DNA from 4 places in the Peribacillus sp. NPDC060253 genome. Region 2 is predicted to be linked to each of the others. Evidence: riboswitches for the same ligand, from Rfam matches in the RefSeq annotation. Region 2 holds a riboswitch; each other region holds the start of a gene.
What was found. A riboswitch is a leader RNA that binds a small molecule or an ion and turns the genes downstream of it on or off. The one in region 2 is predicted to bind thiamine pyrophosphate.
Positions count from the first base shown of each region.

Region 1: it holds a riboswitch for thiamine pyrophosphate, as region 2 does, so the genes downstream of both, tenA (thiaminase II) here and tenA (thiaminase II) in region 2, are expected to answer to the same signal.
Region 3: it holds a riboswitch for thiamine pyrophosphate, as region 2 does, so the genes downstream of both, thiC (phosphomethylpyrimidine synthase ThiC) here and tenA (thiaminase II) in region 2, are expected to answer to the same signal.
Region 4: it holds a riboswitch for thiamine pyrophosphate, as region 2 does, so the genes downstream of both, ACFWE9_RS10570 (ABC transporter substrate-binding protein) here and tenA (thiaminase II) in region 2, are expected to answer to the same signal.

Region 1 is NZ_JBHXAS010000015.1:4,373-7,980, forward strand. Features, by position in the region: gene ACFWE9_RS06085 (GNAT family N-acetyltransferase) at 1-130, shown strand, start outside; gene ACFWE9_RS06090 (aspartyl-phosphate phosphatase Spo0E family protein) at 222-416, opposite strand; gene ACFWE9_RS06095 (Fur-regulated basic protein FbpA) at 670-882, opposite strand; SAM riboswitch class I at 1,032-1,136, opposite strand; TPP riboswitch at 1,297-1,401, shown strand; gene tenA (thiaminase II) at 1,499-2,188, shown strand; gene thiW (energy coupling factor transporter S component ThiW) at 2,204-2,725, shown strand; gene thiD (bifunctional hydroxymethylpyrimidine kinase/phosphomethylpyrimidine kinase) at 2,694-3,500, shown strand; gene thiM (hydroxyethylthiazole kinase) at 3,497-3,608, shown strand, end outside.
Region 2 is NZ_JBHXAS010000033.1:29,578-33,185, forward strand. Features, by position in the region: gene ACFWE9_RS11270 (energy-coupling factor transporter transmembrane component T family protein) at 1-86, opposite strand, end outside; gene ACFWE9_RS11275 (ABC transporter ATP-binding protein) at 103-1,569, opposite strand; gene ACFWE9_RS11280 (ECF transporter S component) at 1,582-2,166, opposite strand; gene tenA (thiaminase II) at 2,181-2,864, opposite strand; TPP riboswitch at 2,994-3,121, opposite strand; gene ACFWE9_RS11290 (hypothetical protein) at 3,296-3,427, shown strand; gene ACFWE9_RS11295 (MFS transporter) at 3,429-3,608, opposite strand, start outside.
Region 3 is NZ_JBHXAS010000010.1:15,163-18,770, forward strand. Features, by position in the region: gene ACFWE9_RS04440 (histidine phosphatase family protein) at 1-217, shown strand, start outside; gene ACFWE9_RS04445 (HAD family hydrolase) at 389-1,177, shown strand; TPP riboswitch at 1,293-1,408, shown strand; gene thiC (phosphomethylpyrimidine synthase ThiC) at 1,544-3,325, shown strand; gene ACFWE9_RS04455 (hypothetical protein) at 3,348-3,518, shown strand.
Region 4 is NZ_JBHXAS010000030.1:36,738-40,345, forward strand. Features, by position in the region: gene ACFWE9_RS10560 (ABC transporter permease) at 1-466, opposite strand, end outside; gene ACFWE9_RS10565 (thiamine-binding protein) at 463-747, opposite strand; gene ACFWE9_RS10570 (ABC transporter substrate-binding protein) at 759-1,763, opposite strand; TPP riboswitch at 1,894-2,003, opposite strand; gene ACFWE9_RS10575 (protein-glutamine gamma-glutamyltransferase) at 2,307-3,134, shown strand; gene rarD (EamA family transporter RarD) at 3,228-3,608, opposite strand, start outside.

The DNA of each region.
Region 1 (3,608 bases), on a different contig from region 2:
TCACAATATACCGAGCCTGAAGCTTTTTTCAAAATTTGGTTTTGAAAAATGGGCAAACTTACCACAAGTTGCCGAGCTGGATGGCATTGAACGGGACTTGGTCATTCTTGGTAAACGTATCGATATTTAAATATAATTATTTAAAAGCTATTGCCTTCAGCAGTAGTTTTTTTAGTTTAAACGCAGGAGTCTATTATGAAGCTTAACCCCAAACGGCGGGTTTAAAAATGCTTATAAACATTCTGAAGCGCGAAATATTCAGATTCTCTTTTCTTGGCTAATGCATTTAACAGGGTATCCAGTTCTTGACTTGCTTGAATAGTTAGAAAACTGGTAAATCCATAAATTGCTGCCAATTTAATCATTTCCTGTCTCTTCTCTTCTATTCTTTCAACAGTTACCTTTCGACAATGCATTCTATACACACCTCCCATTAATTCAATTTTTTTACACTTATCACTATAATGAAACTTATAGTTAAAATCAACCATTTTTAGGAATTTAAATGTGTTATTTTGTATGTTAAATGTGACAAAAAGCCTACTTTTTTCTTAATATATGTATTTTTTGTGACATCCCTCTATATAGACATAAATAAAAAAGCATTCACCCCTTGTTACACTGCGAATGCTTTCAAATATCCCTTATCCCAAGATAATCTATCGTTTACTATGTCATCCATTCCGAAGGTGTCTCGTTATTAGGTCTATTTATAACAATTTTATATTCATCTTCCAGTACTTTTAACGGGGCATCATAAAGGTGCCTTTCATCAGAGGTTTTGTATACTCCATTTGCCAATAACGCTTCTATCAGCAATGTCTTCCTCTGTTCGATCCTCTTAATTAATTCTGCCATGTAAATGGCTCCTTTCTTATTCATCTTAGAGCCTGCTTCAAATTGAGCTAAAATGTAACAGATTTCATTATCACCAAATTATATATACCTTTTCTATTATGTCACTAAACGTTATTTCACAAAAATAAAAGCCCCTTCTAATTCAAGAAGAGGCTGCAGTGTCCGTACGGCTCTTCTTATCTTCCAAGCGTTAGCTTGTTGGATGTAGCACAGTTCCCAAAATGGGTCTGCTGCCGAGGTTTCGTTGGGCCAAGTCCCTCCACCTCTCTGGATAAGAATTATTTATATATAATTGATGTAGACATGATTTTATCCCAATTATCAACAAAAGTCAATTGCCCTGTTTTCCCTTATTTCAAGGCGATATATGGTTTCTTCATGCAAATTCGGGTTGCATTTTCTTCGCTTTCTGATATGATGTCAGTAATTACATACAATTCACACCACTAGGGGAGTCTTTTTTAAGACTGAGATGGAAATTGTTCCGGACCCTTTGAACCTGAACCGGCTCATACCGGCGGAGGGAAGTGGATGATATCGTCCGTACACTGACTTTATCCATCTACCCCGTTCCGTTATTCAGGAGCGGGTTTTTTTATTGGATTAAAGCAAAGGGGACCATTCTAAAGGAGGATGAACAATGGAGAATACTAAATTAGGAACCTTCAGTGATAGACTTCACGAACGTGCAAAAGGAATTTGGAAAAGGAACCATTCACATCCTTTTGTCCAGGCAATTGGCAACGGCACTCTTCCTGAAAAGAAATTTGCCTATTACTTGAAGCAGGACTATATCTATCTCATGGATTATTCCAAGCTCTTTGCCTTAGGTGTCATTAAAGCTCATAATGTCGAAACCATGGCAAAGTTTGCGAGTATCTTGAATGAAACCCTTCAAGTGGAAATGGACATCCATCGACAATATGCTTTGGAATTCGGTATCAGTTCAAAGGAATTAGAAAATACAGAACCAACTCCAACCACGCTAGCCTATACAGGTTACATGCTAAATGCCGCGCAGCATGGGACTTTGGCAGACCTGATCGCCTGTCTCCTACCATGTGCTTGGGATTATTATGAAATCGGTTTGAAATTAAAAGCACAAAATGGTGAAGCATTGGATAATAATCGTTATGCCGATTGGATTAAATCCTATTCATCTCCTGAATTCGGTGAAGCACACAAGTGGCTGATTGCTTTGTTGGAAGAATTAATCGAAGGCATGCCTGAAAATGAACTTCTTAGATTAGAAAAGCACTTTTTGGTGACTTCCCGCTATGAATATTTATTTTGGGAAATGGTTCAAAACGAGCAGGATTGGCCACTGTAGGTCGTTAACATGATGATGAATCCAATCAAGAAAATGACGCTGACCGCCATGATCACGGCCATCACGACTCTAAGCAGTTCCTTTATATACATCCCTGCCGGATTTGCAAAAATCTTTCCTATTCAGCATCTCGCAAATGTCATGACAGCCGTTTTATTGGGACCTGCTTATGCTGTAACACAAGCTTTTTTAGTTTCCATCATTAGAAACATATCTGGTACCGGTTCAATTTTCGCCTTTCCGGGCAGCATGATCGGTGCACTTTTGGCTGCCGTTCTATATCGAAAAACTCAAAGCTTAAAATTCGCTTGTTTAGGGGAAGTGATAGGAACTGGGATTCTTGGGTCCCTAGCTTGCTATCCACTGGCGGTTCTCATTTTGGGAGATAAAGCAGCCCTTTTTGGGTTTTTGCCAGCTTTTATGCTTAGTTCTTTTGCGGGTGCCATTTTAGCTTTCATATTACTAAAAATACTATTCAAAAATAATTATATGAAGGGGTTTTTTTATGAAAACAGCATTAACCATCGCAGGCTCTGACTCAGGGGGCGGTGCCGGAATACAAGCAGATTTAAAAACATTTTCTGCACATGGGGTTTTTGGCATGTCTGTCATTACAGCCGTAACGGCACAAAACACAATGGAAGTGCGTTCAGTTCAGGCTATCGAAACCGCTATCATCACAGATCAAATCGCAGCTATTTTTGAAGATATTCATGTAGATGCAGTAAAAATAGGCATGCTAGGCTCAAAAGAAATTGTGGAAACAGTCACTGCTTCTCTTAAAACCTTCTTACCTGACATCGTTATCCTTGATCCTGTCATGATTTCCAAAAGCGGCCATCATTTGCTCGACGAAAAGGCTGTCACTGCTCTAAAAACCGAATTGCTTCCAATTGCAACACTTGTAACCCCTAATGTACCTGAAGCTGAAGTTCTTACTGGCTTGTCGATTCGAACGAAGCAAGATTTTTACAAGGCATGCATGTCCATACAAGAACTAGGGCCTAAAGCCGTTTTACTTAAAGGAGGCCATGCAGCAGGTAATCCAAACGATCTTTTTTATAATGGGACGGACTTCCACTGGATCGAGGGAGAACGCATTCATACAAAAAACACACATGGAACAGGTTGTACCCTATCTTCCGCCATTACATCCAACCTGGCAAATGGACTATCAATGGAAGAGTCGATTGAACAGGCCAAAACCTACATTTCTGAAGCGATACGTAATAGCTTTTCAATCGGTAAGGGTCATGGACCTGTCCACCATTTTCATTCGTTTTCAAAAAAAGAAAGGAGTGACTTAATATGAAGGTTTCAGCAGCTGACTTGTTCGGGAAGGTAAGAGCAAGAAAACCACTCATTCACCAAATCACCAACTTCGTTACGGTCAACGACTGTGCAAACGCCACGCTTGCCA
Region 2 (3,608 bases):
GCCACAATGCATAATACAATCAATACGACAAGTTTAAGGCTTGGATTGACCTTATGGAGCCATGTTTCTGCACTTGAAACAATCACCTACATGACACTCCTTTTATAATGATAAAACTTTGGTCTCCACAAATCCGGATTGGGTGCTGACCTTTTCATCACTTATTACGTTCCCATCTTTTACCGTCCAGATCCTGGTTGCAAAGTTATTTGAAATATGATCATCATGAGTTACCATGATCACTGTTATTCCGCGCCTTCGGTATTCCTCAAACCATTCCAGTAATGCAAAGGTATTTTTCGAATCTTGACCAAAGGTGGGCTCATCCAAGAGAATGATTTTTTTTTCAATTACGATTGAGGCAGCTACGCTTAAGCGACGCTTTTGACCCATTGATAATTGAAACGGATGTTTATCTTGATGCGCCTCTAGGCGGAACACTTCGAGCAATGAGTGGACTCTCTCCCCTATTTCTTGTTGCGTTCTTTTGTCAATTCGCAATGAATAAGCAATTTCTTCATATACAGAATTTGCAACGAACTGAAACTCAGGATTTTGAAAGACAAACGTCATATGATCGGTTAGATTTTTCACCCTTTTAATAGGGGTACCCATCAATTCATACGTGCCATTCGTTTTTATGAACTGCATCAGTGCGTGCAAGAGAGTACTCTTCCCCGCACCATTTTCTCCCCTGATTACAATCCATTCACCTGAATGGACCTGCAGCTCTTCAACTTTGATTTTCTCTTCTTTTTTCCGAAAACCACTAAAACCTTGGACTTGCATAAGGGGGACACCGTCACTGGATTGGTGTTCGCGAATCGGTTTATTGTCGTGTATATATTCATCCCAAACACCAGGGAACCAAATTCCGTGTTCCTTCATTTCATTTTTATATAGGGAAAGGATGGTATCTTTTGGACCATCAGCTATGATTTGACCGTCATCATTAAAAAGCACGATTCTATCAATGAATTCTAAAACATGGTCAATTTTATGTTCCACGATAATAACGGTCTTGTCTCGTCCAATTCCCTTCAACAAGTCCCAAATTTCTTTTGTTCCTTCCGGATCAAGCATAGCGGTTGGTTCATCCAAAAATATCACTTCTGGTTCAAGTGCCAATACCGAAGCAATCGCCAGACGCTGTTTCATGCCGCCTGATAATGTATCAATACTTGTATGAATAGTCTTTAGGTTCAATCCAACTTGACGGAGATGATGTTGGATCCTCTCTTTCATTTCTTGCTTAGGAACGGAAAGATTCTCAAGGACGAAAGCAATTTCCTCATCGGCAAATGGCATGCAAAACTGACTATCAGGGTCTTGAAAAACATATCCCCATGAAGTAGGGCACTTCAATTCTTCAGCTTTCATCGGGACTTCGATGGAATTTGGTATCAATCCACTTAACACTTGTAAAAGTGTGGACTTACCACATCCTGATGGTCCCAACAAAAGAACCTTTTCACCCCTATCAAACGAGACGGATAGGTCCTTGAATAGCAAAGACTCATCTCCGGGAAATTTCATTCTTAACTTTTCTACATGAACGATTCGTTCCATGGTCATCAACCTCTACTTTTGGTCCAGTTCTGCATAATCCTTACTGGAAACCGGACGTACAAGATTAGTTACTCCTGTTGCTTCCAGGACTTTAACTAGATAGTAAGCAGTCACTCCGGCAAAGAAAATGGAGCCTATGAACCTCGCAATCATGAATAACGATAGATTCCAAAGAGAGAGCGCACCTATTTCCCCATATGCAAAATCCATGAGGACTGATCCCAGGCAGGATGCTATCGCCGCTAATACAGCGACCGACATATTGAACTTTTTATATCTGACCGCCATGAAAACTAGTTCCGCGAACAATCCTTGTACAACTCCATATAAGAGTACGGTTAGCCCCCATGGTGAACCTAGAAAGAATTCTCCGGAAGCTGCAGCAATCTCCGCCAGTAGCGCCACACCCGGTTTCCTCAAAACTAAAAAGGCAACGGGTCCAGCTATAAACCACATCCCATAAATAAGTTGATCTACATGTAATCCTAATGGTTTAACGGAATAATAAAGTGAACCCCAAACGATATAGACTATTCCAAATGCCACGGCAATCACGATCGTGACTAATATATCCGTTAATTTCAACCCTTTTTTCATTGTTTCAATCTCCTTTATACCTCTAATGTTTCCTTATGCACCGGCCATGTCTCTAGACAATAAGCCATTTCCCAAAATGAGTATTCATATTGGCTGCTAAGAATAAAATGCTCCTTCATTCTTTCCCTATCTACATCTGTTACTTTTTCAGCAATCTCATCAAGCCTTGCAATTTGTTCTTCGACCAAAGAGCGGAACCACTCTCCTCCGTAAGCCGCTATCCATTCTTGATATATCGGCTCTTCCGGTTTACACTCTTTCAGCTTTTCGCCGATTTCATAATACAGCCAATAACATGGCAAGATAGCTGAAATAACATCCCCTAAATGACCAGAATATGCCGCACGATACATATGGGAAGTGTAAGCATAAGCAGTTGGTGCAGGTTTGAACTTTTCCCTTTCTTCTTTTGTGATCCCTAATCTCTCAGAAAAATTTTCATGAAGCTTCAACTCCGCTTCATATGTTCCTTGTGCATGGCCGGCAAGCCTGCTTGTTGTATGTAAATCTGTAGCCTTGACTGCTCCTAAAGCTTGAACTCTGGCAAAATGTGATAAGTAATAGGCATCTTGCTTGACATAAAAACGAAAACACTCTATGGGCAATGTGCCATCGCCTATTCCTGCAACAAATGGATGGTTAAAACTTGCTTCCCAAATATGATCAACTTCCTGGCGGATTTCCTCTGAAAACTTCATCTTCATTACCTCCAATTTTTATTTTTTCAATGAATGATACGGGAAAATACCTCCTCTTTTTTGACAAATAAAAAACCACTTTCTTTGACGTAAAGAAAGTGGTTGTACTTGAAATAATACAGAAACGTATTGTTCCAGACCCCACTTCCCTACGCTGGTATAAACCAGATCAGGTTCTAAGGGTCTTAAAGTCATACTTTAATCTCAGCTTCTCAGGTAAAATAGCTTTTACCAATAAAGCACCCCTAGTGGTACAAATTGTATATATAATTCATTTGCCTTTATATTAACACGATAAATCCAATTGTCAAACGGATTAGAAAAGTTTTCAAGCATTGATGTAGATTAATACTTTATAGGATTAATAGCCTTTCAAGCTTGTATCCCCCTCTAACCATGCGCTCTATGCTGGTTGGATTGATAAAAAAAGGTTGAGAAGTTTATTTCGTTATTTACTCGTAAATTCCGTTGATTTACTCGTGAGTTTGCGTGTTTTACTCGTGAGTTCCGTTGATTTACTCGTGAGTTTGCGTGTTTTACTCGTGAATTCCGTTATCTATTAATTTATGCATTTGTTGTTGCTTTTAGTTTTATATTTTCCTCAATCTGTGTTTTATCATAGCTGCCATACTTCTCTTTCACAACCAGTAACGCTAAGGCCGCCATTATGCTCGGAACTGTGAAGGCCATAAATGCATTTTGTGGCGAATAGTTTGCAGCCAGCAATAAACCTATTAATGTAGG
Region 3 (3,608 bases), on a different contig from region 2:
GTTGATCAACAAGCAGACTAGAGCGGAAATTAAAATCGCAGAGCAAAGGATCAATAAAGTATTGGATGAAGTCTTTGCAAAGGGGGAAAGGGATGTTCTGATCGTAAGTCATGCCGCCCTCATGGTATATATGAGAAAAGAGCTGATAAGACGGGGGTTTGCCGGTCCGAAATTCAAGATTGCCAGCAATGGAAGGCTTTATGTATTCGAAAGATAATCAAGGATATCCCGACAAAAAGAGTATGTCTTGTACACGTTGAACATTTAATGATCTTAAGAAAGATATAGTCATTTTCCGAATAGTTATTCTTTTTCCGATGGTTGTGGTTTATTATTGTAATAGTGTAATTTTTAACGAAATCAATAATAGGGGAAGAGGGTGTGCATTTTGGTGAAGGCAGTTTTTTTTGACTTAGATGATACATTGCTTTGGGATCAGAAAAGTGTGAAAGAGGCTTTTGTAGCCACATGTGAAGTGGCTGGTGAAAAATATGGTTTAAATGTTGATGAGTTTGAAGAAGCGGTTCGGAAGGAAGCGCGTGAGCTTTACTCTTCTTACGATACATATGCATTTACTCAAATGATCGGAATCAACCCATTTGAAGGACTATGGGGAAATTTTCAAGATGATCATGATGAATTCCGGAAGATGGCCGGGATTGCACCGGCTTATCGGAAAGAGGCGTGGACGAGAGGTTTGAAGGCATTAGGGATCGATGACCCGGAATTTGGGCTTGAACTGGCAGAACGTTTCCCTGCAGAGAGGCGCAAAAAGCCATTTATCTATGAAGAATCATTCCGTGTTCTGGATGAATTAAAAGGAAAGTACAAATTGCTTTTGCTGACGAATGGTTCGCCTGAACTACAAAATACTAAACTTGAAATTACGCCTGAACTGGTTCCTTATTTCGACCAAATCGTGATTTCAGGTGCATTTGGACGCGGTAAACCGGATGCTTCCATCTTTGAGCACGCTTTGGAGATCATGGAGCTGGATAAGGATGAAGTATTGATGGTCGGCGATAATTTAATGACCGATATCCTTGGGGCATCACGAGTGGGCATAAAGTCGGTTTGGATAAATCGACATGATAAGGAACGGAATGAAGTGCTTCCAACCTATGAAATCAAGCATTTGGAGGAGCTTTTCCCCATCCTTGAAGGTCTGGAAAAATAATGATGGGTCTCCTCCAAGTAACAAATTTTGGAGGGATTCATTAAAATATATAGGCCTTTGCAATTATTTACAGAATCAACAGGGTGATATATAGTTACCCTGTAATTAATTAAATTATGCAGACTAGGGGTGTCCAATATAAGTTGGGCTGAGAGAGAAGCGCGTAAAGCTTCTTAACCCTCAGGACCTGATCTGGTTCATACCAGCGTGGGGAAGTTAGAATCTACTTAACAATGACATTTCATTTGGTCATTTCTGTAGTCATACTAACGTTAGCCGGGTCTTAATTATGAGATCCGGCTTTTTCGTGCGAAATGGATTGGATTTTGTCCTTTTTAAATGAACTTAAAAAGGAGAAATGAAATCATGATGAGTAATTCAGTAAATGACATGAACGTTTCAATTATGTCCAGTTTTGCAGGGAGTAAAAAAGTGTACGTAGAGGGATCTAGACCTGATATTAAAGTACCTATGCGTGAAATTAAGTTAAGTCCGACTACAGGGGCATTCGGTGAAGAGGAGAATCCGCCTTTACGAGTTTATGATACAAGCGGTTCCTATACGGATTCCGAATATCCGATTGATATTCAGAAAGGCCTTGATCCGATTAGACGCAACTGGATCCTGGAACGTGAAGATATTGAAGAGTATGAAGGACGTGAAATTAAACCCGAAGATAACGGTTATAGAAAAGTGGAGCCACAATCCAATGCCGATATTTTTCCGGGATTGAAAAGAAAACCTTTGCGTGCAATGAAAGGACACAATGTAACCCAGCTCCATTATGCACGTAAAGGAATCATTACCCCTGAAATGGAGTTCATTTCAATCAGGGAAAATGTTGCCCCTGAGTTTGTAAGAGAAGAGGTAGCCAGCGGGCGGGCAATCATTCCAGCAAATATTAACCATCCCGAAAGTGAGCCTATGATCATCGGGCGTAATTTTCACGTTAAAATAAATGCGAATATTGGAAATTCAGCCGTTAGTTCATCGATCGAAGATGAAGTGGAGAAAATGACTTGGGCTACACGTTGGGGAGCCGACAACATAATGGACCTCTCCACCGGCAAGAATATTCACACAACACGTGAATGGATTATCAGGAATTCTCCTGTGCCAGTTGGGACTGTTCCTATATATCAAGCATTGGAAAAAGTGAATGGAGTTGCGGAAGATTTAAATTGGGAAGTTTTTCGAGATACTTTAATCGAGCAGGCCGAGCAAGGTGTCGATTACTTCACCATACACGCTGGAGTGCTTTTGCGATATATCCCATTAACGGCAAAGCGGGTTACGGGAATCGTTTCCCGAGGGGGATCGATCATGGCTCAATGGTGTTTGGCCCACCACCAAGAAAGCTTCCTTTATACTCATTTTGAAGAGATTTGTGAAATCATGAAGGCATATGATGTTTCTTTCTCATTAGGAGATGGCCTTCGTCCTGGATCGATTGCAGATGCAAACGATGAGGCGCAATTTGCAGAATTGGAAACACTAGGGGAACTGACGAAGATTGCTTGGAAACATGATGTTCAAGTCATGGTGGAGGGACCCGGTCACGTGCCGATGCATTTGATTAAGGAAAACATGGATAAGCAGCTGGAAGTCTGTCAAGAAGCCCCGTTCTATACCCTTGGGCCTTTGACAACGGATATAGCTCCTGGCTATGATCATATTACATCTGCAATCGGTGCTGCGATGATTGGTTGGTTTGGTACGGCGATGCTCTGTTATGTGACACCGAAAGAGCATCTTGGACTTCCGAATAAAGAGGATGTTCGAGTAGGGGTCATTACCTATAAGATTGCTGCACACGCAGCTGATCTTGCAAAAGGCCATCCGCATGCACAAAAACGAGACGATGCCCTTTCGAAGGCAAGATTCGAGTTTCGTTGGAGAGATCAATTCAATCTTTCTCTCGATCCTGAACGGGCGGTTGAATATCACGATGAAACCTTACCGGCTGAAGGTGCCAAAACAGCTCATTTCTGTTCCATGTGCGGACCTAAATTCTGCAGTATGAGAATCTCTCAGGATATCCGTGATTTGGCAAAAGAAAAGGGTCTCGGTTTTGAGTCTGTAATCGATGAAGGACTTAAAGAAAAAGCGAATGAATTCAGGAAAACGGACGGAAAAATCTATCAATGATTTGGACGAAAGGGAGAATTCGATGAATCGGGTAATCCAGATAAAAGATGAAATGGAACAGTTGGAAAACCAATTAGATCAGCTGAAAAAAGAGCTATACATCTTTCGGGAAAATTGTAATCATGAATTTGTAAAAACCGATTATAGTCAAGAATGCACAAAGTGTCACTTAATCGAAAGCCTGCAATGGTAGTGATTCCTTAATCTGCTTTGTTTGTCATATTGGATACCAGTCACCATGATGAAGTGATTGTTTGTAATTTTTCCACATATGGCATTTGAT
Region 4 (3,608 bases), on a different contig from region 2:
TCTTGAAATAATGCTTAAGTTCATATGGTGTCTGGCGAAACCCGTCTAATGAAGCAACGGCAACTGGAAAAAAACACACGAGAGAAATCACAATTAGCTTTGGCAGCATTCCAAAACCAAACCAGATCACTAAAAGCGGTGCCAGAACAATGATTGGAATATTTTGTGATAGTATGAGCAGGGGATAAACCGCCTCTTTTACACCAGGAAACAGGTGTAAGATTGCCGCAATTAATAAGCCGATGCAGCTTCCTATAAAAAAACCGGTTAACGCAAGCTCAGTAGTTGATATCAGATGTCCCGAAAGATTGTGAAACGATTCAATTCCTTCAGTCAAAATGGCTGATGGAGCAGGAAGCAGCCATTCTTCAACTTTTAATAAGACTGTCACTGATTCCCATACTATCAGCAACAATAATAAAAGAAAGAAGGGAGCCCCCTTCTTCCAAATTATCCTTCCGATCATGCCCGATATTTCTCCGTTAACGTATCCATGGTAATTCCGCTCGGCTGATATAATATTTTCACTTGGGAAATGACATTCGGCGATCCTATTTCAATCATTCTTACATTCATTTTTTCTATCACGGCGAAAAGTTCGGAAAGCTCACCCTCCATTGTTGTTTCAAGCGGGTGAACCTCATATTTGACACCTGATTCATCAATGATCTTGATTGCTTCATCGACCATAGGGATGACATTTTCCCCTTTAGGGATAATTTGTATACTAATTAATGAATTGGCCATTTTTTTTCCTCCTATTTTGGTAAAAATTCATTGGTAAATGCCTTTTCAGGATCGAAATCACCTTCGAGAAGCTTATTTTCAGCCATCCAATCACTGTAATTCTTCCAAATTTCAAGCTTTTGTTCACCCCAACGCGGAGCATCATCCTGATACTTGGTTGCAAGCCACTCTTGGCTTTTCTTCACTAGTTTAGCATCAAGATCCGGTGCAGCCTTAATTAACATGTCTGCTGCATCATCGGGATTCTTAATCGCAAACTGGTACCCTTTCGAAGCTGCATGAACAAATGCTTTAACGGTTTCAGGATCTTCTTTAATCAGCTTTTCATTTGTGGTCAAAACAGGCGTATAGTAATCAAGCTTATCAGAGTATTCGGTTAAGTAAACCATATTCAGCTTTTCATTTCTCAACTCGGCCTCGATACCTGTCCACCCATAATAAATCCAGGCGAAATCTATATCCCTTTTAACTGAAGTGAAAAAATCTGTGTCCCCTGTGTTCACTATATCCACTTTATTTACATCCGCATTATCTTTTTTCATGAGTGAATCAAGAATGGCCTTTTCAACTGGAGAACCCCAGCCACCATACGTTTTCCCTTCAAAATCCTTGGGAGTTTTAATGTTTTTTGACTCAGGGGAAGCGAAACCTGAGGTATTATGCTGGATGACGGCAGCTAGCGAAACAATTGGCACGCCCTGCACACGAGCCTGCGTGATTCCCTCCTGGTAGCCCACGCCAAATTCAGATTTCCCTGAAGCAACGAGCTTATCAGCACCAGCTTCACCAGGCATGATAATTTCCACATCCAGACCTTGTTCTTTAAAATATCCTTTTTCCTTTGCTACATACAATCCTGTATGGTTTGTATTCGGTGTCCAATCCAGCACGACCGATACTTTTTTTAATTCTTTATGGTTTTCATTTTTAGATGCTTCTTCTTTTTCATTCGTTCCGCCTGCACCACATCCAGCTAAAAGGAACAACGAAGTTACCAGTGGCAAAAATTTTCTCAAGACTTTACCCTCCTACACATTATATAAGATCGATATGCCGGAACTATAACGGACGCCAGGTTCTATTCAAATAAAAAACAAAAAACGCCCGAAGATGAATTCGGACGTTAACATACAAAAACAGAAAGACAGTAATAATATGTATGTTTCCTCCGCTGGCATCATCCAGATCAGGTTCAAAGAGTCAGCATCTAAAGGACGCAATCTCAGCCAGCAATACTGGCCCCCCTACATTTCTCGCACATATGAACTTTTCTCTCTCATTATATCAATTCAGACCGAAAAGGGAATACTAATTTGCTTCTTCTCACTAATTGGAAAGGTTTCCTAGCAGTTTGGGAAATCCAGCAACGCATCTTAAAAAATGTAGATATCCTTATACATGTATGGATCAAGTCGATTATCATTCATTTGTAACGGTGCATGGCACGTTTCAAATAGTCATTTCCGTGCAGGTATTCATATAATGAGCATTACCTGTAGACAATTCAGTGTACTGGTTTTATAAATCCTTAACTTAATAAGCAAAAGGTGGATATGATCATGATAAAGATTAATAACAAAGTATTAGATGTCAGTCAAATCCAACCAGTCATACAATCCGCTAAATCGCTGGAAATTCTCCATTTGCTGGCGGGGTATCCAAACGTTTATGAATATGCGAGCTTGGGTGAGCTTGAATTCGAGATACAACTGAGGCTTCGAGTCATAGAGGCGGCCATTTCGTTAGAAAATAGTCATGCAGAATTTTCAACACTTGAGGAATCGCTATCCAATAAACAATATTGGCACCTTTCAAAGAATGGCACCTTCACCCTTCTGCCAAGGGTTCCTCCACATGTTGCAATTGTAGACATCTTCTTGAATGGAAGGCTATACGCTTTCGAATGCGGTACAGCAATAGTCGTCACTTTTTTAAAGGCGATTTTGGATTTAATCGGTCCGAGGGATTTTGACTATCTTTTTAAAGACCTATTTCTATATGACTGGCACCCTCCAAAGAATATGGCTCTGCTTGTCCATAAAGGAAGAGATTATTTACCGGGGGATAATCTTTACTTCAAAAACCCGGATCACGATGAGGACACTCCTGAATGGCAAGGGGAAAATGCCATATTATTAGGACAAAACCAATTTTATGGCCACGGGATTGGGATTACCAATTCACAGGGAATCATCGATGAATTAAATGGCAATAGAAAGCCGAATGCCAGCATATCAGCATTCCTGACCCAGCATATTATTAGCTTGGATAGTTCCTACTATCGTCCATTCCAAACCAATATCCCCCGAGTAACCCCCGTGCACAGTCCCAGTAGCCTCTCCGATTTGATTGTATCTGAAATAGGTCAAACGCTTTACCTTTCATGACCCTGGCAGTTTACGTAATGTAAACCCGTTTTCTTTGAATTTCGTCATAAAAAAATTGCTTGGCGGATAGATCCGCCAAGCATTTTTTCTTATTCACGCACCAATATTCCTTTTACCTTTAAACCTGCGGGCACTTGCCTGCCCCCATTTTGTAATGGATAGCGTATAAACGGCCAAGGCTGACCATATGAACAAAAAGGCTAAAAGATGTGCTTTGGTAAAGCTCTCATGATAAACAAATACACCGATAAATAAGGATAAGGTCGGAGCGATATACTGAAAAATGCCAAGCATCGATAGCGGGATTTTCTCCGCCCCCTTCGCAAAATATAAAAGAGGTAAAGCCGTGACAATCCCACCGCCGACCAACAGCAAGCCTGTGCTTCCCGCCGTAAAGAATTGCATGTCTGATTGCGTCATCAAATATATGAGGTAACCCAGGGCAAGAGGCGTTACCATCATCGTTTCGAGCGT